Regions from separate parts of the Paenibacillus sp. JMULE4 genome, predicted to be linked through region 4. Evidence: predicted binding sites of a transcription regulator. Region 4 holds the regulator's gene; each other region holds the start of a gene.
The links. The regulator LexA, encoded in region 4, represses DNA repair genes until DNA is damaged. The targets are predictions, from matches to a motif close to CGAACATATGTTCG.
Positions count from the first base shown of each region.

Region 1: addB (helicase-exonuclease AddAB subunit AddB) is a predicted target of LexA. The motif match lies at 5,680-5,693, and genes of this name have one in related genera.
Region 2: EXW96_RS12505 (YhjD family protein) is a predicted target of LexA. The motif match lies at 4,812-4,825, and genes of this name have one in related genera.
Region 3: EXW96_RS12040 (DNA polymerase IV) is a predicted target of LexA. The motif match lies at 2,941-2,954, and genes of this name have one in related genera.

Region 1 covers NZ_SGWF01000014.1:123,222-130,493, forward strand. Annotated here, with positions in the region: partial or broken gene addA (helicase-exonuclease AddAB subunit AddA) at 1-1,863, opposite strand, end outside; gene addB (helicase-exonuclease AddAB subunit AddB) at 1,860-5,570, opposite strand; gene EXW96_RS13480 (nitroreductase family protein) at 6,287-6,859, opposite strand; gene EXW96_RS13485 (class I SAM-dependent rRNA methyltransferase) at 6,923-7,272, opposite strand, start outside.
Region 2 covers NZ_SGWF01000013.1:198,275-205,546, forward strand. Annotated here, with positions in the region: gene EXW96_RS12480 (Cof-type HAD-IIB family hydrolase) at 1-650, opposite strand, end outside; gene EXW96_RS12485 (DUF1885 family protein) at 796-1,215, shown strand; gene EXW96_RS12490 (DUF1292 domain-containing protein) at 1,346-1,642, opposite strand; gene EXW96_RS12495 (stalk domain-containing protein) at 1,857-2,474, opposite strand; gene EXW96_RS12500 (IS1380 family transposase) at 2,811-4,148, opposite strand; gene EXW96_RS12505 (YhjD family protein) at 4,423-4,770, opposite strand; gene EXW96_RS12510 (MBL fold metallo-hydrolase) at 4,956-5,699, shown strand; gene pruA (L-glutamate gamma-semialdehyde dehydrogenase) at 5,797-7,272, opposite strand, start outside.
Region 3 covers NZ_SGWF01000013.1:101,401-108,672, forward strand. Annotated here, with positions in the region: gene EXW96_RS12015 (hypothetical protein) at 1-140, shown strand, start outside; gene EXW96_RS12020 (hypothetical protein) at 235-378, shown strand; partial or broken gene EXW96_RS28765 (transposase) at 446-1,361, shown strand; gene gloA2 (SMU1112c/YaeR family gloxylase I-like metalloprotein) at 1,587-1,973, opposite strand; gene EXW96_RS12035 (cyclase family protein) at 1,960-2,718, opposite strand; gene EXW96_RS12040 (DNA polymerase IV) at 3,007-4,293, shown strand; gene EXW96_RS12045 (YolD-like family protein) at 4,290-4,634, shown strand; gene EXW96_RS12050 (right-handed parallel beta-helix repeat-containing protein) at 4,773-6,110, opposite strand; gene EXW96_RS12055 (hypothetical protein) at 6,236-6,742, opposite strand; gene EXW96_RS12060 (transposase) at 6,789-7,272, opposite strand, start outside.
Region 4 covers NZ_SGWF01000010.1:554,729-562,000, forward strand. Annotated here, with positions in the region: gene EXW96_RS04975 (HAD family hydrolase) at 1-633, opposite strand, end outside; gene EXW96_RS04980 (hypothetical protein) at 658-1,167, opposite strand; gene EXW96_RS04985 (aldo/keto reductase) at 1,192-2,181, opposite strand; gene EXW96_RS04990 (DUF896 domain-containing protein) at 2,198-2,392, opposite strand; gene yneA (cell division suppressor protein YneA) at 2,483-2,851, opposite strand; gene lexA (transcriptional repressor LexA) at 2,995-3,615, shown strand; gene EXW96_RS05005 (SDR family oxidoreductase) at 3,872-4,771, opposite strand; gene glnA (type I glutamate--ammonia ligase) at 4,988-6,325, opposite strand; gene EXW96_RS05015 (MerR family transcriptional regulator) at 6,416-6,829, opposite strand; gene EXW96_RS05020 (methionine gamma-lyase family protein) at 7,036-7,272, opposite strand, start outside.

The sequences.
Region 1 (7,272 bases), on a different contig from region 4:
CCCGGAAAGCGGCTGGCCGCAGCCCTTTGAGGGATTTATCGAACACCCGAAACGGCTCTCCGCCATCCATCCCCATCATGAGGCGAATCTGCTGCGCGATATACCGGGCTTCCAGCTGTGCCGTTTCCAGCTCCTGCCTATTTTCGGCCGGATCCTCCGAAGCGCCGTCCGCCTCCGGGTCTTGATCGGAATCCGTCACGCTTTCGTCTTCCGTTTTCTTGCCGGATACGCTCTCGTCATGGGCCGACCTGTCGATGAGAATCAGCTCGGACGCCAAGTCAAAGTTTCCATTCCCGGTTTCCGGATACCCTGCGCCGTATACGAGCTCCGCCTTTTGATCATAAGCGATTTCACCTACGTTCTCGTTCATCAGCTGGCGGAATATGTAGTTTGTACCGTCCACCACTTGGCGGCGGCTGCGGAAGTTGCGCGCCAAATCAATCCGTCTTCCCGGATCCGCTCCGTCCGGGGTAAAGCTTTATATTTTTCCTGAAACAGGCTCGGCTCCGCCAAACGAAACCGGTATATGCTTTGTTTCACGTCCCCGACCATAAACCGGTTGCCGGGAGATTCCCGCGAAATCAGCTCGACGATCGCCTCCTGCACGCGGTTCGTATCCTGATATTCGTCAAGCAGCACTTCGACGAACTGTTCCCGGTATTCCAAAGCGGCTTGAGAAGGCACCGGCGCTCCGGGCGCGGATCGGTCCGAGCTCAGGATGCGCAGACAATAATGCTCGAGATCGGCGAAATCGACAAGACCTTTGTCCAGCTTGACCTTCCTATACCGCTCCCCGAACTCGATCACCAAATCCGCCAGAGTCCTCATGAGCGGGGCCATCATTCTCAGTTCCTCCTCGTACTGCTCCGGAGTTCGTGCGAACAGTTCCTCCTTCAGGTCTCCCAGCCTTTCCTTGGCTTCATTGCGCAGCGCTTTGACCTGCTCCTGCAGCTCTTTATCGTACTGCTCGCCTTTACACGCCTTCAGCTTTCCGAAGCCCGCCCCCTGAAACGCCTGATAAAGTCTGTGCCAGGACGGATCGGCCGCCGCCTCAAGCAAAGATTGAATTACCGTTAAATCTTCATTCAAATTGGCCAAATACGGTTCGGGACCGAAGGGGGCCTCGGCCGTACGGACAGCCTCCCTCAGCAGGGCGTCAATCCCCTGAAGCTCCAGGCGGATATAAGCCTGCAAGCTCGACTGCCAAGGATTCTCTCCTGCCATCGAACACCGTTCGAATCTTCCTACGCTTTCCTCAAGCCAATGCTCCGGCCAGGGATGGCTGCGGGCATTATCGTATATTCGCTGCACCAGCTGAAACAGCGCGTCGTCGCTTTTATCCGAACTGAACGCATCCGCCAGCCGCCAGAAAGGATCATCTTCGGCGGAGTCTCCATACCGTTCTTCCAACAGCTCCTCCAGCACATCCTGACGCAGCAGCGCGCTTTCCGTTTCGTTGGCGATACGAAACCCGGGGTCTAATCCGATAACCTGATAATGCTTTTGAATGACTTCCATGCAAAAGGAATGCAGCGTCGTGATGGAAGCCCTTGGAATGAGCGCCAGCTGGCGCCGAAGGTGATCGGATTCCGGATTGGCCGCGAGCGCTTTTTCCAACGCCTCGCTGATACGGTGACGCATCTCCTCGGCAGCCGCTTTGGTAAAGGTGGCCACAAGCAGCCGGTCTACATCCGTCGGATTTCTCTCATCGGAAATGCGCCGGATAATCCGCTCCACCAGGACGGCCGTTTTGCCTGAACCGGCGGCAGCCGCCACCAGGATGGATTGACCGTGAACGGAAATGGCATTCCACTGCTCATCCGTCCATGTGCTGCCCGCAGGCTTCGGGATCGTTACAGTCATTTGGTCTCGCCTCCCTCGTTATCTTTGCTGCCGGAGGGCGGAATGAACCCGTCTTCTACAGCGGGCTGATCCGTTTCGTCTTCTGCCGAAGCGGCGACTTCCAACGAAGCAAGGGCTGCGGTTCGGGATGCGGATGGCCGGAAGCGCGACTTTGATTCCGTTTGTTTTTCCATCAGCTCCCATACGAGATCCTTGCCGATCGGAGGCAGTACCCTGTAATCGTTGCCTTCCAGCTGCGTGTCGAACTGGCATACCGGCCGGAAGGAGCAATGACTGCAAGCGGTGGACTGCCCCATCCGATACGGCTCGATACCAATGCGCCCGTCCGTCATCGAAGTGCCGATGTCGCGAATCGTCCGTCTTACATACCGCCTGACCGTATTCCACTGCTCCTCCGATGCCACAGAGGATGATTTATAGAAGCTGCCATCCGTTTTGAGCGCCGCCGGCAGCAGCTCGGAATGGCCGCTTGCCCCAATCAGACTGCTGTCCATCAGCTTGATCACTTCAGGATCGGCCCGAAGCAGTCCTTTCATTTTGAAGCGTTTTTTCAGCTCTTTATCGATCTGTTCCGCAGTCAGTCCATTTTTGGCATTCAGCAGCGGATTGTGTACATGAAAATAGAGGACGCCTGCAGGCTCCGCTTCTGTGCCCAGCCATATCGGAGCATGCGTCAAAATGACATCCAGATAAGTCAACATTTGCAGGGACAGCCCGTAATATACTTCGGCCATGTTCAGCATTTTGGCGCTTGATTTATAGTCAATCACCCTCAGCAGCGTTCCCCGTTCCGTATCCGCCCGGTCAATCCGGTCAATCCGGCCGCGCAGCTCCATAAGAACTCCGTTGTCCAGCTCGTAGAGCAGCGGAGGAATCGCCTGTCCGCTTCCAAAACCGATTTCGAGCCCGATCGGGCGAAATTGTCCGCGTTTGGCATGCTCGCCCAGCATCAAAGCGGCCCGGCCGATCACCTGCTTCAGCTTGCGGGCAATATACAAATACCTTTTGGAGCTGAGCAGGATTTCGCCCTGCAGCTTGGGCGCCAGCGCATCGACAACGAGCGCGGCCCGCTCTTCGCTCTCCCGGGCCGTCAGCGCCCCCCAATCGATGCCCTCCTTCTCCACCTGCTCGGCAAACTTGCTCAAAGCCGCATGAAATAGTTGGCCTACGTCAGGGGCTTCCAGGCGGAAGATCCGGCGTTCCTTCAACCGCAGCCCATGGGATGCGAATTGCGAAAACGGACAAGCGACGAATCGTTCCATCCGCGACACGCTGGTTTCAATATGCTCTCCGTACAGCCGCCTGCTGGTCGAATCGCTTAACGCCGCAGCCTTGTTCGTATAGAGCAGCGATTGAACCATTCGGGAAAGCCTGCCGCCGAATTCAGGCTGCCGGGCAAACCAATTGTACACGGACCACCATACCCCGCTCATCGGAGCTCCCTGCATCCATTGCTTTAATTGTACAACCAGCAAGGACAGCGCCTTATCGGGATGCGCTATGTATTCCAACTGCTCGGTGGACGCCGCATCCGGAGCCGGATCATTCAACAGCAGCCGTTCCCTGACTTGCGGAAACAACCGCTTGATTTGCCGGATCACGTCGGAAGGAAGCAGCGATTTTCCTTCTTCATCGGCCAAAGCATAACTGAGCCATAATCCGTCGGACGGCGTGCAGAATGCGCAATAGATCAGGAACGATTCATCCAGCAGCCGTCTGCGGCTGCCTTCGGCAGTCTGAAGGCCGGCTGCGCCGAGCCGTTCCCGCTCCGCTTCCGTCAGCACGCCGCTTTCGGTTATTTTGGCCGGCATAACGCCTTCGTTCACACCGAGTACAAACATGTGCTTCACCCGGCCGGAGCGGGTTCTGTCCATCGATCCGATCAATACCTGATCAAGCGTCGGGGGAACAAGCCCGAGCTTGATGCTTTCCAATCCCGTTTGGATCAATTCGGCAAACAACTCCAGAGATACGGACTGCTCCCCCATCAGCTCGATCAACTGATCGAACATATCCATAACCCGCTCCCATACCTGCGCATGCTCCCGCGCTTTCTCCGGCTCGCCCAAATGAAGCGAGCTCTGGCTCCATGCTTCCAGGCGATCCGGCACCCGGAGTCCGATGAGGAGCTCGTATACCGCTTGAACGCGGTCTTGTACCGCGGTTTTCTCCCGCAGCTTCTTTTGCAGTTCGCCAAGCGGCCCTGCTACCGCCCGCCGGCAAGCATTGATTTTCGTTAAAAAAGCCTCGTCCGCGTCACCGGCCTCCGCATCATCCTGCTCCAGGCTCGTTCTATAGGAATAAGTCCAATCCTTCGGATCCGTCCATTTGGAGCCTTGAATACCAAAGGCCAGCACATAGTTTTCCAACTGGTCCATGGCAAGACGGTCGATCCGTATGCGGTCTCCCTGCAGTTCCTTATCTTCCGCAAAGGGCAGGAGCAGTCCGGTTTTGACGCATCGAAACACGGCATCGTATTTCCAATGGGTGAGCACCGTCTCCAGCGCCGAGCGAATCAGTTCCACCAGCGGATGATGCAGCACCGAACGCTTCTGATCGAAGAAATGCGGGATACCGTAATCGCGGAACGTTCCGGCCAGTAAATCGCCATAGGCTTCAACACTGCGGACGGAAACGGATATATCGCGCCAACGCAAGCCTTCGTCCCGCACAAGCTTTACAATATCCCGGGCCACCCCCTCTACCTCCGCCCTGCGGCTGACCGCTGCGGAGATACGGACGGACGAACCCGTTCCTTTGCGGACCTCCGCGGGTTCGGGAAACGGCCTCTTGACTCCGTCCCCCCAATGCGCTTCGAGATAAGCAAGCATCGGATTATGCCGAAAGCGGGCGGGAGGGGAATCAGGCAGCACAATATGATCCGTTACATGGATAGCCTGCTGCCGCAGCCGCTCCTGCAGCTCCAGCATCGTGCGTGCCGTCGGGTGGAACAAATCAAGCTCATGCAGACCTTCCCCATTCACATATGGCCGGGGAAGGCACAACGTAAGCGTCACATTCCCCGCATGCCGGGCAAGCTGCTCCAGCACCGCGAATTCCTGCGGCGTAAACCCGTGAAATCCGTCCACCCAGCATTCGGCGCCATGAACGTAATCCGATTCGCCAAGCTGCCTGGCAAGCAGAGTCAAATAATCTTCTCCGTCCAGGTAAAGCTTCGACAGTTCAGTCTGGAATTCGGTATAAATCAACTGCAGATCGTGCAGCTTGTCCTCCAATGAACCGCTTGGGCCGCTCTGGGATCCGAAACGCTCCGAATAAAATCCGCTAAGCCCTTCGGATGTGATACAGTATCGTTTAAATTCGCTGAACAGCTGATTCAAACGGTCCAAGAAACCCATTTGATCCGCAGACGCTTGAAATCGGCGCAGACGCTCTTTATTTCTATGTATAATCCGGTGAAGCAGCAGCTTCTTCCCGGTTTCATCGATCGGAAGACGGGCCGTCCCCCCAACCTCCTGCATAACCCGCCAGGCCAGACGGCGAAAGCTGAGAACCTGCGCCCGCAGCGTTCCCCCCAGTTCAGGCGCGGATACAAGCGCATACTCCGCCTGAAACGTCGCCTGCTCCGGCACAAGCCAAATCAGCGGACGCCCCTCCGGCTTCTCCATGAGCTTTTGTTTGATTTCGTTCAGACAAAACGTCGTTTTTCCGCTCCCGGCACGGCCAAGCACAAAACGAAACGCCATGATCGCTTCCTCCGTTGCGTAGGATTTACCTCAACTCTATTATTCTACCAAAATCCTCATGTGTTGGGAAAAGGGAGGTTTTGGTCATTATAACATATTTTCAAAAACAGGAACAAACGTTCTTGATGTGAGCATTTTTTGAACCTGCGGTCATCCAATCCTCCTGGTTTATTTTCGATTGGCAATGAAATCCTGCGTAAAACCCCGAAATCGTAAGAGCATGGTCTATGATTTACGTTTTCATTGGTTTTCATTGGCAATGATTTCCGCTTTCATGAAAAGATATCGACTTTGTCAAAAGGCGTCGGCCGAAGCGATAATAAAGCTACGGCAAAGCCAAAAACTACCGTTTGTAAGACCGGCATAACACAGCATACCACGATGAAAAAGCCCGCAAATAAAAAGAGGAGGTCATTTTCAATGATTACATTTTTAAATTCGTTTATCGATTATTTCTTGGAAGTAAGAGAAGAGTCTTATCAATTGTTGGCAAAATACGGATATAACGACATCGAATAAGAGCATGTTCCGTCCTTCGTTCGATGCAGTATAAAGAGGTGTAAAATGATGGATTCCGGTTGTGCAGGTTGAAGCCCTGTTCGTTCCCCCAATGGAATGAACAGGGTTTTTTGTGTTAAAATGAACCCCCTTACGCCAAAAAGACGGTATCCGTATCGGATATCGCCCTTCTGTTATCCATTTGCATCTGCTGAACGTCAATCCGTCATCCAAACCGTTTTATCCGCTGCCGGTTTCCGTTTGCCTTCCGGATGCGGCATATCCGGAATCCCCATATACAGCAGCCCGACCATTTCTTCCTTCTCGGTCAGCTGAAAAGCCTGCTTCATCCGCGGGTGGTACATCGGTTCGCCGGAGCGCCAAATCGCTCCAAGGCCCAATGCATGCGCCGTCAACAGCATATTTTGCACAGCGGCGTGCGCTGCGGCAAACTCTTCGATCCGGATCACTCCCTTTCGATCCGACGGCGAAACCGCCACAGCGATCACAACCGGTGCGCGAAACGCTTTGGCCGCTTGCTTCGCCCGCATCGCTTCAAGCTCCTCCCCCGTAAGCTGTGGAGCTGCTTCCGAAGCAATATCGGCATAGGCATCCGCCAGCGCTTGCCGACCTTTGCCCGTCATGACGAAGAAACGCCACGGTTCGGTACCGTGATGGCTTGGTGCCCAGTTTCCCGCCTCCAGCACCTCTTCAATGTGTTCGCGGGTGATCGGCTCCTGCTTCACCCGTCCGATACTGCGCCGTCCCCGAATCGCTTCATTCAAACGCATGTTCCCCAATTTAACGACACCTCTCCTCTTAAACGGTATCTCAGCGCTGCAAAGCTTTTTCGGTTATCGCCTGCCGCGCACTTCAAATATAGCAAATTTTAAATAATTTCCTTCTTCCACTCCCAAAATTCGGGGATGATCCTTTCCGGCGCTGCGGAATTCGATCAAGCGGAGCGTTTTGCCCGCATCCACTGCCGCAGCGTGAACCGTCTCCAGAAACAGCTCCGGCCTCATATGGTAAGAACAGCTAGCCGTCACCAAATAACCGCCCTCATTGACCAATTTCATTCCGTGCAGATTGATGTCCTTGTAGCCTCTGACCGCTCCTTCCACAGCGCTTCGCGATTTGGCGAAAGCCGGGGGATCCAAAATGACGACGTCCCACGTTCTTCCTTTATTCGCCAAAGGGACGG
Region 2 (7,272 bases), on a different contig from region 4:
TCCATCGGAACACCGACTTGCCTACTGAGCTGCTCCAGCGCATGACCCTTGGTCGCCCCCTGCGGCAGCATCTCCAGGTATTTATCGTCCGACCGGACCCAGACAACCTCCGCATCCCCTGTAAGCTCGTTCACGGCCGCAGAGACTTCATCCAGCCATGCCGGTTCCCAGGCGAACAGTATTTTGATCCAAGGCTCAGACAGTGCATCGGTTAACCGAATCGTCTGCAGGGCAAACCCCTCAATCCGCCGGTGGCGCTCCGTGGTTTCGTTGTCCTGCAAAATATAGGGCGCATGGCCGTCCCTGGCGTATATTTCAACGCCCAGCTCCGGAAACCGTTCCAAGACCCGCTTCAGCACATTTCTGCAGGATGCAGGCAGCGTCCTCACCCACAGCGATTCCTCACGTTCGTAATCATAGATGACGGCACCGTTGCTGAGAATGACCGGAGCATTGACCGGCAGCCGGTTGACATAGCGCCTGACGGAAGACGCTATGCGCCCCGTTGCCAGGGTAAACCGTCCGCCGTGCTGCGTAAACCGCTCGATTGCGGCAAGATTCTCCGGGCTAATGTCCTTTTCGCTGTTCAGCAGCGTCCCGTCCATATCCGTAACCAGCAAATAATCGCTGAACAATCCGCTTTGGTTCATAGGTATCCCCTTTTCCTGCTGTCTGCTCAGCTGTCCGCAAAAGCCTTAAGCAGTATTGTATTTGGTTTTTCTTAATGCTATGATGGTCATGGTGCTTGACACAAGAAAACCTTTCCAGTCCATTATGTAGGCAGGTGCATTCATCATGGCGCAAAGCGCTTATATTAAGTTCGTCGAAGGGTCCGCCGTTTCCTCGTTAACGCTGGATGAACTGAAGAATCAGCTGATGCATTACCGGGATCAGCTGGCCCTTACAGGCCGTCAGCTCGAATGGGAGTACGATGATGCAGGGTTTCCGTATACGCTGGAAACGAAGCCCGAGGCGGAGGGCCAATGGTTTTATTTAAAAGGAAAAAACCCCCTCTACAAATATATCGTCATGGGTGTCGGTTCCGAAACACAGGCCGGTACAGAGCGCCATTATGTACAGGTCGTCCTGCCGGATGACTGTACACATGGGGATAAAGCAAAGGGCAATGAGTTTTGCAAATATTTGGCCAAGCTGTGGAAAGCCGAGCTTCATTTATTCAACGGGCGCGTCATGTACTTCAATCCGCGGAAATAGGGCATGATCTTTCCCGGCAAATGACGTACTTATGATGATGCAGGTAACAGACAGGCTGCTTTTTTCTTGCATGTCCGTGTTCAAGCAAAGAACCCTTCTTGCCTTCAAGAAGGGTTCTTTGCTTTGGATGTTATGACTGCTCTTGCTGTTCTTCCACGATCTCGTTGTAAATCTGAACAACGCGATCCCACTCTTCCTCGTCCTCAATGCTGGCCAGGAAGGCTTCATCGTTTTCTTCTTCAATCCGGAAAATAACACCGTCAGCCTCTACATCATTCCGGTCAAGAAGCACTGCATAGGCCCGATCGTTTGCTTCAAAGGTGTATACCATAACCATCTCGTGTTCAACGCCATTTTCATCGGTTACTATAAAAATATCATCCTCATGATCATGGTCGCAGGAAGCGTCATGAATATGTTCGCTCATGGGAAAACCTCGTTTCGTCATAATAAGTAATATTGTTCCCTCGTATCGTATCACGCCCATGGTCCCAAGTCAATGAAAGGAAAACCTCATCATCGGATTTCTTTACCGTGTACAGCCCGGGGCTCCGCACAAAAATCCGGCCCGCCAAAACAGGCTTCACAACAGCCCCTAAAAAAGCAAAAAGGACGGCGTTTAGCGCCATCCTCATTCGGTTCTACTCTCCGGAAACGATCAGTTTCTCCGAGACTACGGTATAACTGCCCGTTTCGCTATCTTTAATGGAAAATTTCACTACATATTTGCCGGCTTCATTAAACGACACGTTAAACGGCCACGGATACCAGAAGCTTTCCCTTTGACCGCCGACGACCTTCTCATGAACCGCCACTTCCTCGCCGCTAGGCGATATGATGGAAATCTTAAAGGAGTGGATCGGTATGGTCAGGCTGTCCACTTGAGCAAATACCGCAAAGTCCAGCCGGTCTCCCTTTTTGACTCCGCCAAACGGCTGATTAATGGAATAATCGTCATTGACTTTCTTCGCTACAAACATGTGTACATTCGGCTTGTAAATGGATACGGTCTTCGAGGCGTCATCCCATTTGACCAGAGCTTGCAGAGATTCGGACAGGGCACGAACGGGAAGCACGGTGCTTCCTTTAATCAAAAAAGCGGGTGTCTCGCCGTCCTTGAACGGTCTTTCCGCATTGTTAATCAGCACTTTGGCTTTCACATAACCTTCAAACTCGCCCCACATGGAACTGGCGTAGACCCCTGTCGTCCCGAAGAGGGAAAGCGACAGCATCAACGTCAGCAATCGCGGCACCTTCATTTCAAGCAACCTCCATCGTGTTCTTGGTATGTTATCTTATACTCCGATGGTTCGCAAGAGTTGCGGTGTTTGTGGGAAAAGCCCAAACTTTTTTTGAAAAAAAATCTATATCTAGTTACCTGAATCCGTGACAAACTTAAGTCCACTCCGCCAGAGAGGGCAGTATATGGAAAAAAGTAATCGGAAATCCCCCCATCAGCTAAAGATTCGTGATGAAAACAAATCTACAAATGACAGAATCCATCAAGCAAGGCATGCTCAATAAGCCTTGCTGTTTACGGTAAGGCCGGAACAGGGAAGAGCAGTTTGGGTTGGTCTGGATGGCGAAAAATGGATTCAGGCAAACGCTTGGTACACTCGTCGTACGGTCTGAAACCAGGGACTGTATCGCCCAAAATTGAAAATCGTTTGACGAGCGTGTCGGCTGACTCTAGCCGCGATGTACACGATGTTTTGAATCACGGTGCGGATGCGGCGACGTTGTACGCCTCCCCGAATCGGAGCATCGTCTTGGCGCAAGCTTTCCTGCCCCATGATGCGGAGCAGGTTGTAAGCGAACACCCCCGCGTGCAAAACCAGATCGTTGGTATCGAATTTGCCGGCGGGCAGTCGCTCCAAATCCAGATCCGTCTTCAGCTCACTATGAAATTGTTCGCTCGTGCCGTGATCGCGATACAACTCGATGACACGCCACGGCGAGCAGGTAAGAGAAGTCCAATAGACGTTCACTTCAATTTCCGGGAACAGGAGCATCTGACCTTCACGGTCGATCGTCCGTACGATCACTTGAAACACTTGACGAAGGGCTTGATCGAAGCCTTTTTCGGGAAAGGCGATCACGCCCATGTATTCCGTCTTGCCGGGGCGCTGCTCACAGGCCATGCCCTTGTCTTCGGCGATCCGTAGCCAACTTTCCTTGGATGTATTGCGCAGATTGACCTTGATGATATAATCGACCTCTGGCTCAGCATGACACACCTGCAGATTTTCCAGACTGTCGTGAGCGGAATCCATCCGCACGAGAAGGCGCTCTTTCGTGATGCGCCGGGCATACTGGATGCTTTCGCGCAGAAAATCAGCGCCATCCTTCTGACTGTGCGTGCTGCCTTCCCGAAGCTGCACATTCACGCTATACCCCTCCTGTCCGAGGTAGGCGAAAATGGGGGCGTAGCCGAACGTGCCTTTGTAGGTCAACGAAACACCCTCTTTTTTCGTACCGGAGTTATCGAACGGAGAGACATCGATATCCAGCGGAATCACCGTATGCTCGCCTGCTGTCAGTCCGGTTACAGGTGCTTTTACGTTTCGAATCAGATCGGCGGATTCTTGAAGCAGGATCTCGTTCCAGTTGGCATTCATCGTTTGAGCTGCGGCATCCAGACGCTGACGGAGCGTCGGGCTTGACGGCACCTTGCGGACACCGAGGCAGGTTTGGAATACGGGATCTTTTCGGAAAGGTTCGATGTGGTCGAAGTCGCTTTTGCCTTGGCAAAGCAAGCCAAGATAGCTGGTCATGACATCGCCATGACTGTGAATCGGGTTCTCCATTCCTTTCACGGTGGAGCGATTGAGACGCTGCGGCAATCGGGTATGGGAAAGCAAGGCGCCGACGGTGGCCAGGCCAGCATGCGTAGTCAACAGAATTTCCTTAGATTGGGTGAATTGGATTCTCATATGTAGCACCTCGCAGGTGAAAGTGGATCATTCATGGTTCCTTTAAAATTCACCATCGGAGATGCGATTTCCTTTCTTTTTCTTCTTTTTCACAGAAGAACTATCACGGATTCAGGTAGTTATTTATAAAGGTATTCACTGATTAATTATACAAAATATGCCAATAAGGACGCGAACATGAATGTCGAATGATGTCCCGTCTTTTTGACGAGCTGTGACGTTTCGTGCGCTTGCCCGGGAAATTCCCCGGTCTTCCCCGTGCTGTCTGCGGGGCCTACTCCTTTGCTTCCAGCAGTTCCTGCAGCTTCTCTTCACACTTGCCCCTGAGCACGGCCGGCATGATCGAGCAGTGAAATTCGTAGCCCTGATACACGTACATGACGTGATAATTCCGCTCCGGCGTGATTTCTTCAAGCACGATGCGGCATCCGCTCTTGCGCAGCCGCTGTTTTATGCCGACGTGCTCCCTCTCCACCCGAATGGACAGCCGTTCGAACAATCCGTTCCAAATCCGGGACAGCTTCATCGCTCCGGCGTATTTGCGGTCCAACTCCAGCGCTTTAAGCAGATGCAAAGTCACTATATATTGATGAATCCACGGCTCTATCGCACTATTCCGCATATTCGCCCACCCGAAATTTCATGATCTTTACCTCATTATATAGAACATATGTTCGTTTTTCAATCCTTATCCTCCCATTCTTTCCTGATCCAAAACCTGTCAAAATGTTCTTGAATCCTTCATAAAAAACATGGTAGATTAAATAATATTCGGCTGGTATGCCATAGGCGAGTGGAGGATCGCGAATGAGCCTGCAAATTCAAATGATCGGTACGGGAAGCGCATTTGCCAAAAACTTTTACAACAACAACGCATTGATTCATGCCGACGGCTTCACGTTATTAATCGACTGCGGAATTACCGCTCCCAGAGCATTGTACGAGCTCGGCATTCCGCTCGACCGGATCGATGCGGTGCTCATCTCACATATCCATGCGGATCATGTGGGCGGGCTCGAAGAACTTGCTTTTCAGTACAGGTATGTGTTCAAACGTAAAATCAAGCTGCTCGTCCCGGCTCCGCTGGAAGCCGTCCTGTGGGAGCATACGCTTCGGGGAGGACTTGAGAATAAGGCGGAGGGCCTTGTCGGCTTGAACGATTATTTCGAAGTCGCTGCTTTGGCGGAACGAACGCCGACTTCCATCCATCCGAAACTGACCGTGGAGCTGCTGCCTACCGATCATATCCCCGGTAAAGCGAGCTACTCCTTTCTGCTCAACGGCAAGGTGTTTTACAGCGCAGACATGAGGTTTAGCAAGACGCTGCTGACCGGATTGCATGAACAAGGCTGCGAAGTCATTCTGCATGACTGTCAATTGTTCTGTCCCGGTACCGTACACGCTTGCCTTGACGAGCTGCTCACTCTGCCCGAGGAAGTGCAGGAAAAAGTGCTGCTTATGCACTACGGAGACAATATGTCTGAATTTATCGGCAAAACGGGCCGCATGACCTTCATAGAACAGTTCAAAACGTATCCATTACCGTCGTAAGCATATTCTTTGCACCGCGCCATGGACGCAGCTTACTTAACGGGTGCATTCCAAAACCTGACCCCCGGGGTCAGGTTTTGTCGCAGATCCCCTCCCGTCAGAAGCGTTCGGAGACGACCTTGGCTTGGGTAAACTGAAGCAGATAATCGCGTCCCCCCGCTTTCGAATCCGTTCCCGACATGTTGAAGCCGCCGAACGGATGAACTCCCACCAGCGCTCCCGTGCATTTGCGGTTGAAATACAGATTGCCGACATGAAACTCAGTACGGGCCTTCTCCAGATGAGCCCTATTCCTTGAAATAACGGCTCCGGTCAGCCCGTACTCCGAATCATTGGCCAGTTCGAGCGCCTGGTCAAACGAGGCCGCTTTGATAAACGCAACCACCGGTCCGAAAATTTCCTCTTGCGCGATCCGCGCCTTGACGTCGACATCGGCAATTACTGTCGGCTCAATATAATATCCCTTGGCATCTCCCGCTCCGCCTCCGCAAACTACCCTGCCTTCCGTGCTTCCAATTTCCAGATATTCGAGAATTTTAAGGTGAGCCTTGGCGTCGATCACCGGCCCCACGTCAATCTCAGGATCGGACGGATCACCCACACGCAGACGGCTTACGCGTTCTGCCACCCTGCGAAGCACATCGTCATATACGCTCTCATGTACGATGGCGCGGGAGCAGGCAGAGCACTTTTGCCCGGCAAACCCGAAGGCGGACGCTGTAATGGCCTCCGCCGCCAGCTCCAGGTCACTGTCGCTGTCGACGATAATCGCATCCTTGCCACCCATTTCGGCGACTACGCGCTTGATCCAGCGCTGGCCGGGTGCGGTTTTGGCCGCCAGCTCGTTGATCCGCAGCCCTACCTCGCGGGATCCCGTAAAGCTGATAAAGCGGGTCAGCGGATGCTCCACCAAGTAATCGCCCACCTCCTGTCCGGAACCCGGCAGGAAGTTGACCACTCCATCCGGCAGGCCGGCCAATTGAAGCAGCTCCATAAACTTGGCAGCCACAACCGGTGTCGCGCTGGCCGGTTTCAGCACCACCGTATTGCCGGCCGCCACGGCTGCCGATGTCAATCCCGCCATAATGGCTAACGGAAAATTCCATGGAGGTATGATTACGCCGACACCCAGCGGAATATAGGTAAGCTCGTTGTCCTCTCCCGGTATTCGCGTAAGCGGCTGCCGCTGCGCCAAACGTTCCGTTTCCCTGCCGTAAAACTCCAGAAAATCGATCGCTTCTGCGGTATCGGCATCCGCCTCCGCCCAGCTTTTCCCCGCTTCCACCACCATCCAGGCGGAAAACTCGGCTTTACGGCGGCGCAGGATCGCGGCGATTTTGTATAAAAGACGCGCCCGCCCCGCCGGAGGCACCGATTTCCAGAACGTAAACGCGCGCGCTGCCGCACGGATCGCCCGATCTGCCAACGCGGTGTCCGCCTGGCTCACTGTTCCGATCACCTGCATCGGATCGGCAGGATTGACGGAAACGGCCTTCCGAGCCGTCATCAGCTTCTCACCGCCGATCAGCAGCCCGTATTCTTGGCCGAGCTGCGCTTGTACCTTCTTCAGCGC
Region 3 (7,272 bases), on a different contig from region 4:
ATACCGCTGCCGGCATCAATACACCACCCGATCAGCAGGATGTGGCCGCAACCGATTTACTGAATGATTTCGTTGAACAGACAATGGATAATATACAGCATGCCTTTGATGGCGATGATGAAGATTCCAATAAAAAATAAAGGGTGCGTCATTTCACTTATCTTGTACAAGCGCGGACACGAATTCTTCCTTTCGGCCGTACACTGATTGCAAATACCGAAAGGACGGATCGCGATGAACAAGATGGTTGAGCATGCTATCAAGGTGCTTACGGAAGATAAAGACATGATCCAAATGTTTAAGGATATGGAAGTGCTGCAGAAAGAATTGGAAGTGCTGTTCAAACAAATGGAAAATTTGAAAAAACAAAACAAATAGTGCAAGGGGGTGTCCCATAAGTCACCGAGGTGACGGGTACCCCTTTTTCATTTTTGTAAAACAAAAGGTGTGCGCCTACACCCAGCGGATCTATTTCTCACGTCAGATCGCCAAAGCCGTCCGCGAAAATATCATGTTCATGTGGCTTGCGGCCAGACAGCGGCCGGATTTCCACACCATTAACCGCTTCCGCTCCGAGCGGATGAAAGATGTCCTCGAAACGGTTTTTACAGCCATTTTAGGTTTTCTCGTCGAGGAGAAGTACGTCAAGCTGGAGCACTATTTCGTTGACGGAACCAAGATCGAAGCCAATGCCAATAAGTATACGTTTGTATGGGGAAAGGCAGTGGTAAAGCACAAGGCCAAGCTGCAGGAAAAAGTGAAGACACTGTTTGCGAGCATCGAGGCGGCAGAGCAACAGGAAGAACAGGAAGAGCAAGGCCGGGATTTGTCGGAGCTCGGCGAAGCTGCCAGCCTCACAAGTGAAAAGCTGGAAAAGGCGGTTCAGAAGCTGGAAGAGAAGCTGCAGCACAAGCCTAAAGACAAGCCGCTAAAAAAAAGCGGTACGGATGCTGCGGAAGGACCTGCTGCCCCGGCTACAAAAGTATGAACGACATCAGGAAGTGCTGGGATAACGGAACAGCTGCAGCAAAACCGATCCGGACGCAACGTTCATGCGAATGAAGGAGGATCACATGCGAAATGGGTAATTGAAGCCCGGATACAACGTACTGATCGGAACGGAAAACCAATTTATTGTCGGTTACAGTCTGCATCAGCGTCCAACGGATACACGCTGCTTGAAACCGCATCTGGAGAAAGTGAAAGCGGCTCTAGGCAAACTGCCGGATACAGTCATTGCCGATGCAGGGTATGGCGGAGAAGAAAACTACGCCTATTTGGAGCAAGAAGAAGTTCAGGCTATTGTCAAATACAGCACCTACCACAAAGAGAAGTCGAAGAAATGGCAACTGGAGGTCGGGTGGCTTTCCCTTGCCCATAATTTATTAAAGTGGGCGGCGATGAACCAAAAAGGTCGAGTAAGAGAGCAAGTATAGCCCTCTACTCGACCTTTTTTTCTGTATGGAAACGAGAAGTTAAGAAAACAGGGCCGTCCCTGCGTAGTTAAAAACTACTTTACTTATGGGACGGCCCCTTTTTGCGCTTCGAGGCTTTGCGCGAATGCGTCATGATCAAGCAAGCGTTCGTTATTTCTCATACAGCTCGAGCGGAAGCGCATCGGGGTCGGAAAAGAAAGTGAACCGCTTTCCCGTTGTTTCGTCGATGCGGACGGGCTCGACTGCAACGCCTTGATTTTGCAGCTTTTGGACCGCCTCTTCGATATCGTCCACCTCAAAAGCCAGATGCCTCAACCCCTGCGCTTCCGGGTAGCTGGGTCTTGGCGGAGCGCCCGGAAAGGAGAACAGTTCGATCTGATGATCCTTCCCTACCAGCAGGTCCAGCTTATAGGAATTTCGTTCCGCCCGGTACGTTTCGCGGATTACCGGAAGACCGAGCACCTCCGTGTAAAAAGCTTTGGATTTCGCATAGTCGGAGCAAATGATAGCGGCGTGATGTATTTTATTGATGTTCAGCATGATGAACAGATAACCTCCTGGCCTCATTCTTCGGGATCCAAGCGACCGCCCGAACCGGTGAGCCGGAACCGCCTTTAATCTTGAGCGGAAAACCGATAAAGAAGGATTCTCCGGCAATCCGTTCCAATCCTTTCAGGTTTTCAAAAATGGTAATGCCATTCCCGAGAAGCTGATAATGTGCCGGATAGCCGTCTGAATGCGAACTGTCAATGGCCAGCGTATCGCATCCCACAGCCTTTATTTTTTTGGATGCCAGATAGGCGGCAGCTTCCTCGCTCAGACCGGGCCAACTGGCCGTGTAGGTTCGGCCGGCGGATCGCGGCGTCCAATACCGGTCCCAGCCAAACCGGAATAATACGATATCCCCTTCTTCAATGGAAAAATGTTCTTTTTCCCACAAGAGCACCTCTTGCCTGGACACCAGATCCGAAGCTTCATAGCTGGAGAAATCGAGGGTCAACGCCCGTCCCATACAATGCTCCAGGGGTGTTTCCGCCATATACCGGTGTGCAGGCTCCCCTTCCTTCAAGAAGTGTCCCGTAGCATCTACATGCGTACCGCAATGTTCATTGATGAGCAGTTGGCACACAAGCGCCGGACTTCCTGTCTCGAACGAATCCCACTTGGTATGAAAATAGCGCGAGTGCGTCGGATAAACCGGCATATCCTCCTCCAGCACATGGGTTAAATCGATCATTTCCATGCTCTCAACGGCATGAAGCAGATTTCGAACACTGCTCATCGTTTCTCATCCTCCTCACAGGTTATGACCCATCCAACCATAGACCCTCAGGCCAAATAACGGCACGCAGAAGTTCATAAACGGAAACAAACGAACGCCCAAGCCTATCCGGGACGTTTATCTCTTCTACCCATTATCTTCCATAGGCGCCGCTTATGTCCAGCCTTCTCCCCCCAATATCGGGTCTCGGAAAAAATTACCTGAGGCTCTCCTATTGAAATACGAATATTTGTTCGCTATCCTGTGTATGTTAAGAACATACGTTCTGTAAGTGAGGGTGAACATCATATGCTGACTTCCGTTTCAACTTCTAACAAGAGCGCGCGCACCATCATGCTGGCGGACTGTCAGTCGTTTTATGCCAGCGTAGAAAAAGCGGATCACCCGGAATACAAAAATAAACCCGTTGCTGTGGCGGGAGATCCCGCACGCCGGTCCGGAATCATTCTGGCCGCTTGTCCTATAGCCAAAAGCTATGGAGTAACCACCGCCGAACGGCTTGGCGAAGCATTGAACAAGTGCCCGGATCTGGTTGTGGTACGTCCCCGCATGCAGCATTATATCGATGTTTCGCTGATGATTACACAAATCTATGAAGAGTATACCGATCTTGTTGAAGTATTCAGCATCGACGAGCAATTTCTGGACGTTTCGGCAAGCTTGTCCATTTTCGGGGATCCTGTAACGATTGCCCGGTCGATTCAACAGAAGGTCCTGAGGCAAACCGGGGTATGGGTGAGGATCGGAATCAGTTCCAACAAAATACTGGCTAAAATCGCAACCGATATATGGGCCAAAAAGAATGAGAGCGGCGTGTTTACCCTACCCGCTTCACAAGTGGAAGATTTACTGTGGCCTCAGCCCGTAAATAAGATGTTCGGAGTCGGCTCCCGTATGACGGCTCATTTTACCCGCTTTGGCATGCATACCATCGGCGATATCGCGAGAACGCCGCTTCCGCGCCTCAAAGCTCGATTCCGTGCCTATTTCGGCAAGCAGTCGGATATCCATGCCGAGGTGATGTGGCGGACGGCGAACGGCCTGGATGAAAGTGTGGTTACTCCCAAAACCTTTGACACTCCGCCCAAGTCCATCGGACACATGATGACTTTACCCAGAGACTACACGAAAACGACCGAGGTGGACACGATACTTCTCGAGCTCACGGAGGAGGTCTGCCGCGACTGCCGGCGTAAAGGATATATGGGTTCCGTAGTGACGGTGAGCTGCATGTGCAGCCCCTACGAAGCACCGACCGGATTTTCCCGCCAGATGAAGATGCCGGACCCTACGAATCATACGAATACGGTATTCAAAGCCGTGAAGAAGCTTTTTTATCGCTTTTGGGACCATATGCCAGTACGCCGCCTCGGCGTCACCTTAAGCCAGTTGACGAATGATCAAAATTATCAGCTTACCTTATTCGAGGATCAAGAAAAAATCAGGTCTTTAGAGAAAGCAACCGACTTGATAAAGGATCGGTACGGGAGCTCGGCCATTGTACGGGCTTCTTCGCTGACTGCGGCCGGCCAAGCCGTGGAGAGATCATTGAAAATCGGAGGACATTATAAATGAAAGACAACAAATTGACACCCGGCAAAAACATCCTATGGGAGTCCTCACGCATGATGCTGCCCGAGCATAAGGAGCAATTGCTCCGGCACCGCCGCGAGCTCGGCAGACAAGAGAAGCCGACGCTCGACGAGCAGCGCTTGGAGGAGCTTGGACAGACGCTCGGCATCGCGCTCCATGAAGACGCGGCGCTGCGCCTTACACTGTATGATAACGGGGAGCGCAAATCGATCGACTGTACGATTCTGCAGGCCGATCTGCATCTGCAGCGGATCAAGGTACGCTGCAGTGAAGGCTCCACATGGGTAAGGCTAGCCGACTTGATCGGCGCCGAACTGCTGTGAGCAGACTCTCTCTTACGCAGCAGGAGAAATTCCCTCGCTTCATATTTTCTTGCGCTTCCATAAAAGAAGGGGATCCGGGCGCGGGAAGGCATATAACAGCCGGCATCACTGCACTAATCCGGCATCGGACGGTATCCGTCAGAAGCCGCTTTTTGCCGTATCCGTCCCTTGATCCGCAAGGGCTTCGCCATTCCCTGCACCGGAATTGCCGTATACCGTGTTGCTTTCACAGCGGGCGCTGCCGAGCCGGATGGCTGCCGAGGAGCAGCTAAACAGCGTATTGCCTGACACCAGGTTGCTGCGGCACCGGGCCCCGCTCCCTTCGCCCTTGGTATTCAGCAGGATGCCGGTTTTCACACGCCGGACGTCGTTGCCTGTCACGGCATTGCCATCGCTGTTCAGCAGGGCAATGCCTTCCGGCGCGCCGTCGACCTTATTGCCGGAAATGAGATTGCCCGCCGGACGCTCCAGCTCCGCCGTTCCTTCTCCTTCAAGCATAATGCCCGTAAACGCCGCCCGGGAAATGACATTGTGCTGAATCAGATTGTCCGTGCTGTAGCTGCGCAGCAGGATGCCGCGAGAACAGCTCGTCTCGTCCTTGGCCAATCCGGCGCCGGAAGCCGTGTTTCCTTCAATCCGGTTATGCGAGCAGGGCTTGATCTTCGAGGACACGACCACAAAGGCGTCTTTGCATTTCTCCGCCGTATTGCCGGATACGGTCGAATAGGAGCATCCTGCCGACAGATAGATGCAGGGTCTGGGCAGCTGCACAAACCGGTTATCCGTAATCCGAAGCCCTTCTCCGGATTCGGCCACGATACCGTATCCCTCATTATCATTACCCGCTGAAAGCAAGGAATTGAACAAGCAGCCGCTCACTGCAACATGCCGGCAATCCGTGATCCGTATGCCGTTTGTAATCTTGGAGAACGAGCAATCCCGTATCCGAACATGCTCGCAATCCTTGAGGTGAACCGCCCGTTCCGGATCTGCGAATACTTCCTGATACAGATTTCCGGTCCCCTCGAATCCAAGACTTTCCACTTCGGCATGCTTCACACCGTTGCCAACCATCAGGATCAAATGAGACTGAAGCGACTTGAGCACCGACCTCTGGCTGGATGCTCCAAGCAGCTTAACATTAGAGTAAAGCACAAGGCTCGAATTCAAATAATAGGTACCCGGAGGAAAATAAACGATGCCCCCTGTCCTCACAGCCGCATTCATGGCGGATTGGATGGCGGGTGCATCGTCCACATTGGTTCGTCCGAGATTGCCTGCCCCGTAATCCTTCACATTATGCCAAATCGGCGACTCCTGCTGGACAGCGCCAGGCAGTGCAGCAGCCGACGCCGTACCCCAACCCGTGCCTGCTCCTGATGCCAGCAACATCGCCGTGGCCGAACCGACCGTGGCCAACAGCTGACGGCGCGTCAACCCTCTACTGCCTTGCTCCGGCTTTTCTGAGTGTGACATTCTCTCTCCCCCTATGACAAAAACTAGCAATCTATTCAAAATTATAACTTTTGCTGCGCCGCTTGACAATGCATCCTTCACTTGAACCCTGCAAAAAAACTACGGCGGCATGAATAACATACATGTTATTTGAGCCATTGGTTTTCTAAATTTTTAAGATAATTTTGTGGATCGCGTTTAAACCGTTTGCGCATAACACTATCGCTCAACCGGTTATTCCATTTTTCTTTCTGTTTCTTGTAGCTTGTGTAGTCGACCATCCTTAAACGGGCGATTAGGTTTTCCTGTTTAAGTCCATCATCAACGAGCACAACCATCTCACCATTCCGTAAGATGTATTCGTTCCAGTTGCGTAGCCCGGTCATCCGACGGTGTCGTGTCTTCGTAGCTCGGAAGAAGCGTTCCAGATCGTTGTTCGTTCTTGGCACATGATAATGATCGTAGCAAGTGAAGAGTCCCTTCCAGAATCCCTTGCTGTAACTAAGGAGATTGTTAACCATTTCCAGATCATTCTCTTCGGTATAGGAAAGCCGAACCCAATCCAACAGCTTTGTCATTTCCCATTCAACTGTCTTGCTTGTCTTATCCATGCTGGGTTCAAGGATTTCTGCAATGTGACGGATTGGCTTCATCCAGCGAGCGACTTTCTCGTATTGTTGCTGAAGGGAATCGACTTTACTAAATATTCTGAAAACGTTTTGAAGTAGGGTGGCCCCCTTTTTTATCCAAGCATTTTTGAAGGGACGCTTGAATGGCTTGGGCCTGTTCATAGATACGCATACCGGGTAAATCTAATGGAGGATTTCCGTCTTCCAAGAGCAATGCACGTACGGCAGCAACGTAACCCTTCGCGATGCTTGCTTCTTGTGAATCCGACTGTTCGATTTTCCGCTCGACTTCACGAATGCCGCGCATGCTTTTCTTGAGCTCGGTCTTTAACTTTCGATCGACATCAACAACCGGTTTCGCGATGTCTTTTAAATAATGGTACTGGCAATATTGATAAGGCACATCGGGCAAAAGCGTCTCCATCGCTAGACGAATGGATTGCTGTCCATCACTAACAATACCGACGATCGGATAGCCTTGCTCGATGATCGGTTGGATGAGCGTTTGTAACTCGGCAGATGAACCACTTTTCATGTTTTTTGCTATTAAGACA
Region 4 (7,272 bases):
CATCACACCTTCATCCGCTTGAATCCCTAACAAACCCATTGCATGTTCAAAGATCGCAGCCGCCGGCTTCCCTTGACCGAAATCTCCGGAGATGACGATATGATCAAAATACGGAGCAAGCTCAGGAACGCCTGCCAGCTTTTCCTGTTGCAAATCGGGCGAACCGTTCGTCAAAAGGAGCAGCTGGTACTGGCCCTTCAGCTGGTCCAACACCTCGAATGTTTCCTCATAGACGATGGGGCGATTTCTTCGTTCTACGGGAAACAGCTCTCCAAGTTTATAGCCAAGCTCCTTGTCTTCAATGCCTACCGCTTTCAACCCGCGTGTCCAAGACTCGGTACGGTATTGGGGAGCCAGCGCTTGAAGCTTGCGAAATTCTTCTTGTTTCCCTTGGGTAAAATGCGCCCAGAGTCCTTCAAACGGGTTAATTCCGATCATTTTTGTGAACGGGAACGTCTCGTACGATTCATATAAAGCGCGGGCTTCACGTCGTACGGCTTCCTCCAACTGATCCGGATCCACTTGATAATGTTTAGCCGCTTCAGCACAGGTTGCTTGAAAAGCTTCTTTCACACTGCGGTCGTCCCACAGCAGCGTATCATCCAAATCAAAAAGTACTGCTTTGATCGCCATAAAAAGTGTTCCTCTTTCCAGATGTTAATCTTGTATTAACGTCACGTTGTATTTTTCAGCATACTCCTGAAGCTTGATTCTAGCGGAATCGATCGGAAACATATGATAGATCTTGGTGAAAACCCACCGTTTTCCTTTTGCCTTAAAGTTAATGACTATCGCGTCTTTGCTTATGGTAATATCCTTGATTTGGTCCGCGTCATAAAAACGGTCCCCTCCAAATCGGCGGGAAGATAAGGTTTTTTTATCGATTTTCAAAAAAGGGCGCCGAATCCAATAAATCAGTAACGCCAGAAATATATAGCTTGCTCCTGTAATCCAATACAGCTGTTCTTGCCCGGGTTGATTCCGAAACACGATAAAGCAAAAAACACCGGTAGCCACGAGCAGCATCGGCAAAAACCAGCTCCGGCCTTTGAATATGACCGAACCGTCGGCATTTACTCCCGATATCTCACCTTTTCCGCTCTTCCTCCGCTGCATATTAGAAATTTTCGTATTTTTACGAACCATACGTTCCCACTTACGTGACATGATGAGTGCCCCTTATATCGTCATTTACACCTTGCGCGAAAATTTATCAATAAATCGGGTTGGATATTCGTATTCCAGAGCGCTTACATCATCCAGACGCTGCCACAAGGAGTCGTCCAGCTTCCAATCCACCGCTCCCATGTTTTCCTCGAATTGTTCCAATGTCCTCGCGCCAAAAATAGGAGAAGTGATGCCCGGTTTATGAATCAACCAGTTCAATGCCACCTGAGCCGGGGTCTTGTCCGTCTCATGGGCAACCGAAATCAATTCATCCAGAATGCGGAAGTTTTTCTCCGTATTGCGAATTTCCCAACGGCTTTCTCCCGTTTTAGACGCCAAACGCCCTTCCGTCGGTTCCTGTCCACGAACATATCTTCCTGTCAAGAAGCCGCCGCCAAGAGGAGCCCAAGGGATCACACCAACGTTTTCCTCCAAACAAAGAGGCAGAACCTCACGATCCATCGTACGGCATACTAAACTGTACTGCGGTTGAATGGAGATAAAACGGGCATAACGATTAAAGTCACTGATGCTTAATGATTTCATCAGCTGATAGGCCAAAAAGTTGGAGCAGCCGATATACCGTACTTTGCCTGAAGTAACCAGATCATCCAAAGTTCTCAATGTTTCTTCTATGGGCGTAATTTGATCCCATACATGCATTTGATATAAATCGATATAATCAGTGCCTAATCGACGAAGACTGGCTTCCACACCGTCGAGAATATGTTTTCGGGATAAACCGACGTGATTGACATTATTACCTGTAGGAAAGCGTACCTTGGTCGCCAAGATCACATCGGAACGACGCTCCCGAATCGCTTTTCCCACGATCTCTTCGGAAACACCGGAGACATACACATCCGCCGTATCAATAAAGTTTCCTCCGCGATCCAAAAAACGATGAACCATTTCAATCGAGTCTTGTTCGTTTGTCGTATTTCCGAATGTCATTGTTCCTAAACAAAGCTCGGAAACGGCAATTCCGCTTTTGCCCAAAACACGATAATTCATCCCTTAACCCCCCTTCTTACTTCTTCTCTTCCTGATCAACAAACTTGATGTTATCCAGTTGACCACGCAAGGAGGTTTTAAAAGAATCGATATACTTCCTTCTTAATCCATTGCGTTCATCCAGTTCGGCATCGGTTAGCCCTTCCGATTTCGCTTTGCGGGCCAATTCGTTAATTCGCCGCACCAATGCATCATGATTCGATTCACTCATGCCGATCCTCCCGGTAATGTCATTTCAAATTATACTTTGACATTACCGAATCTGATTGTCAAGAGAAGCAATACGGCACATGCGCAGCGATTAGGGAAGCAACAATTTTTGTCCTACTTGCAAATGGGAATTCTTAAGATGGTTGATCCCTTTGATCTGATGTATATATTCCCTTATATCCTGTCCTTGGTCCGCATACTGAGAGGCAATGCTCCAAAGCGTGTCCCCCGATTCAACCTCCACGTAAGAATACATCTGAGGCTGCGAGGATGCCGCATGAACATCTTGGTCAAAAAAGAAGCTGAACATCGTAGAGATAAAGAACACTGCACAAAAAAGGAAGGCACCCAAAACGGTAGCACGAACATATGTTCCCTTATTATTATTATCATTATGCTTGGTTAGCATTACCTGGCGGGAATGATACTTATGTATAAGCCGAGAATTTTGAATCATCATGATCGACCTCCAAACATTTGTTCTGTTTTTAATCTATCAGGAACATTTGTTTGTGTCAACCGTTTATTCGAACTTATGTTTGTACGAACTCCGGTTCTATGTTATACTTCTAAGTAATGATTACCAAAAATGGAGTGATGATCTTGAGCAAAATTTCCAATCGGCAGCAGGCGATTCTAGACTTTATCAAGAATGAGGTCAGAGAAAAAGGCTATCCCCCTTCAGTAAGAGAGATCGGAGAGGCTGTGGGACTGGCATCCAGTTCCACAGTTCACGGGCACTTGGAACGTTTGGAAAAGAAAGGAATGATTCGCAGAGACCCGACGAAGCCGAGAGCTATTGAAATATTGGACGGAAGCTCGGCGGACGGCGCATTCTCCGTATCGGTTGCCAGAGTGCCTTTGATCGGGCGCGTTACCGCCGGCGTACCTATTACCGCGACGGAGAACATCGAGGATTACTTCCCGCTGCCCAGCCATTATGTAAAAAATGATAACGTCTTTATGCTAAGCGTAATCGGAGAAAGTATGATCGAGGCCGGTATTCATAACGGGGATTATGTTATCGTACGCCAGCAGCAAACCGCCAATAACGGAGATATTGTCGTTGCCATGACCGAAGACGATGAAGCGACAGTGAAAACCTTTTATAAGGAAAAGGATCATATTCGACTGCAGCCTGAGAACCCGACGATGGAGCCGCTGAGACTCAAGAACGTCACGATCTTGGGCAAAGTCATTGGTGTATTCAGAAATATTCAATAATTTTTTCCCTTTCACCGCCGATTCCGCCGGTTGAAAGGGATTTTTTATATCAACGCATTTATGGCGAGTCTTTGGAAAGCGAAGAAGGATTTTACCGCTGAAATCCACTTTTTATGAGCCCAGTGCACCGCAGGAAATCTTGTTGAGCGTTTGCAAGCATATGATCTGCGTAAAATAAGCCTGTTCCGGCGTTATGCGGATAAGCGGCTTGTTTAGGCTTGTTTATATATGATCCTCAATTAGAAAAACCAAAAATCTACGTCGTCACCATAGCTCCACCGTTGACATGGACAACCTCACCGGTCACATAGCTGGAATCATCTGATGCCAGAAACACGTAAGCCGGAGCCAGCTCGAACGGCTGCCCTGCACGCTTCATCGGAGTATCCAGGCCGAAGCGCGATACTTCATACGCCGAATAGCTGGAGACGATCAGCGGAGTCCAGATTGGCCCCGGAGCGACGGCATTGACCCGAATTCCCCGTTTCACCAAGGATAGAGCCAGCGAACGCGTGAACGAGACGACGGCTCCTTTTGTGGAAGAATAATCGATCAGCTCGGGTGCACCTCTATATGCGGTGATCGAGGCCGTATTCACAATCGCGCTTCCCGGCTTCAGATAGGGAAGCGCGGCTTTCGTCATATAGAACATCGGGTAAATGTTCGTGCTGTACGTATTGTGCAGCTGTTCGGCGGAAATGTCGGACACGCTTTCCTGCGGAAACTGAACGGCCTGATTCAAAATCAAGATATCGATTTTTCCAAAGGTGCGGAGCGTTTGATATACCGCTTCCCGGCACACCGTTTCCATCCTCAGGTCGCCGGGTATGAGCAAGCATGCTCTGCCGAGCTGCTCGATGCGCTGTTTTGTTTCGTATGCGTCCCGATGCTCATATAAATACGGGATGGCTATATCGGCTCCTTCCTTGGCAAAGGCGACGGCGACCGCCCGACCGATGCCGCTGTCACCGCCGGTAACGATTGCAACCTTGCCGCGCAGCTTGCCGCTGCCGACGTAGTGCGGGTTTTCAAAAATCGGACGGGGCGTCATTTTGTACTCCAGTCCGGGCTGCACGGGCTGATGTTGAGGCGGGAATGCAACCGGCTCCTCGATACATTTCGTTTCTTTTCCAAAATAGGGATAAACGGGTATCATATTGACCTCCTGAACTTCTTATTCAGATGGCCTATTGTATTCCAGCAGGATCGTAACTGTGCAGCCTGGCTGGAACTTGCGTCCACTCCGCTAAGGGAAAAAGCGATGGCCGCGCCTATGGAGCCTCATTCTACTTACAGAGGTCAGCCAAAACAACAAATAATGCCCACAAAAAGAAAAATCCCTTAACGCTTAAAGCGCCAAGGGATTCCCCGATTAATACAGCGTCAAATATTGATCCCGCTCCCATTGATGAACCTGAGTGCGGTAAATGTCCCACTCGATCTCTTTCAGCTCTATGAAGTGTGCAAGTGCGTGATCGCCGAGCGCGTCGCAAATGACATCGTCGCGGAGCAGCTCGTCCAACGCCTGCTTCAAATCAAGCGGAAGACTTGGAATGCCTTGCTCTTCCCGCTCTTCTTCACTCATCACATAAATATTGCGGTCCGTTGGAGGCGGCAGTTGCATTTTGTTCCGGATGCCATCGAGACCGGCCTTCAGCATGACCGCCAGAGCCAGGTAAGGATTGGCCGCCGGATCCGGATTCCGCACTTCCACGCGTGTGCTGACGCCGCGGGATGCAGGAATACGAATCATCGGGCTGCGGTTGCTTGCAGACCAAGCCACATAACAAGGCGCCTCATAACCTGGTACAAGCCGCTTGTAGGAGTTGACCGTTGGATTGGTTATTGCGGCAAAAGCGCGGGCATGCCGCAGTATGCCGGCCATGTATTGTCTGGCTGTCTCGCTTAAGCCCAGCTTATCGCTCTCATCATAGAACACATTCTCTTTGCCGTTGAACAATGATTGATGGCAATGCATTCCGGACCCGTTCACTCCGACCAAAGGCTTCGGCATAAACGTGGCGTGCAGACCGTGCTGTCTGGCAATGGTTTTGACGACCAGCTTGAAGGTCTGAATTTGATCCGCGGCTTTAATCGCGTCCGCATATTTAAAATCGATCTCATGCTGACCCGGAGCCACTTCGTGGTGAGATGCTTCAATTTCGAATCCCATTTCTTCCAGCGTAAGTACAATTTCACGACGGCAGTTCTCGCCAAGGTCGGTTGGTGCCAAGTCAAAGTAGCCGCCCTGGTCGTTTAATTCTGTCGTCGGATTGCCCTTCTCGTCGGTTTTGAACAAGAAAAACTCAGGCTCAGGCCCGACGTTCATTGCGGTGAAGCCCATTTCTTCGGCTTCTCTCAATACGGATTTCAGAATACCGCGCGGGTCGCCCGGGAACGGACGGCCATCCGGCAAATACACGTCGCATATTAAGCGGGCAACACGGTCTTCCGCTACCCAAGGGAACACGACCCAAGTATTCAGATCGGGGTATAAGTACATATCCGATTCTTCAATGCGCACATAACCTTCAATCGAGGAACCGTCGAACATCATTTTGTTATCGAGGGCTTTCTCCAGTTGACTTACAGGAATTTCCACATTTTTGATGGTTCCAAGCAAATCTGTGAACTGAAGTCGAATGAACCTTACGTTTTGTTCCTTGGCGATGCGCAGAATATCTTCTTTGGTGAAATTCTTATCTGTCACTGTGAAATCTCCTCCTTAAACTAAGTGGCAAAATTAACGGAGCATGCCCGGTACGCTTGAAAACGGTACCGGACATGCTCCGGTCAAAGCCTACTTTCTGAAAAAACGGGATAATTCTCCCTGGATCAAGGACACTTGATTAGGACGCCGGCCTCCACCCAAGAGCTGTTGTTTCAGTATCCGGTGAAGCTGCGTGTCGCTCAGCTCTCTACGCTTGACTTCCGTCTGCTCATTGAGTATGGTAGCATCCTCGGAATCCTTATCAACCGGCAGCAGCACCTGCTTGATCCCGGCGATGTTAACGCCTTTCTCGATCAAATCCTTGATCTCGAGGAGACGTTCTACATCATTAAACGAATACAACCTTTGGTTTCCTCCGGTCCGGGCCGGGATGACGAGCTCATGCTGCTCGTAGTACCGGATTTGTCTGGCGGTTAAATCGGTCAGCTTCATTACGATGCCGATCGGAAAGAGCGCCATATTTCTGCGGATTTCATCAGTCATGACCATCACTCCTAAGCTACTCTGGAACCTTACCTCTATTGTAACCTTACCGGAAAACATATGTCAAGCTGTGTTAGGTTTATGCCATATGTTATTTTTGATTACAGCGGCTAACTTCCTATAGCAATAAGTCCTGCTCCTGAGCAGCAGCCGTCAGAGCTTGTCCGCGGCTTTGGCAAGTGAAATAGCTGGCCGAGCTGCGGGAATTAAGCGAGCAGCCCCCGGTCGATCATGTTTTGAATGGCCGTCAGCACACCCATCTTGCAATGGGAGTAGGTTAATCCTCCCTGCATATAAGCGATATAGGGCTCCCTGATCGGAGCGTCGGCAGACAGCTCCAGGCTTCCGCCCTGGATAAAGGTGCCTGCAGCCATAATGACGGGATGCTCGTAGCCGGGCATGTCCCATGGTTCCGGCACGACGTGAGCGTCAACCGCGGCGGC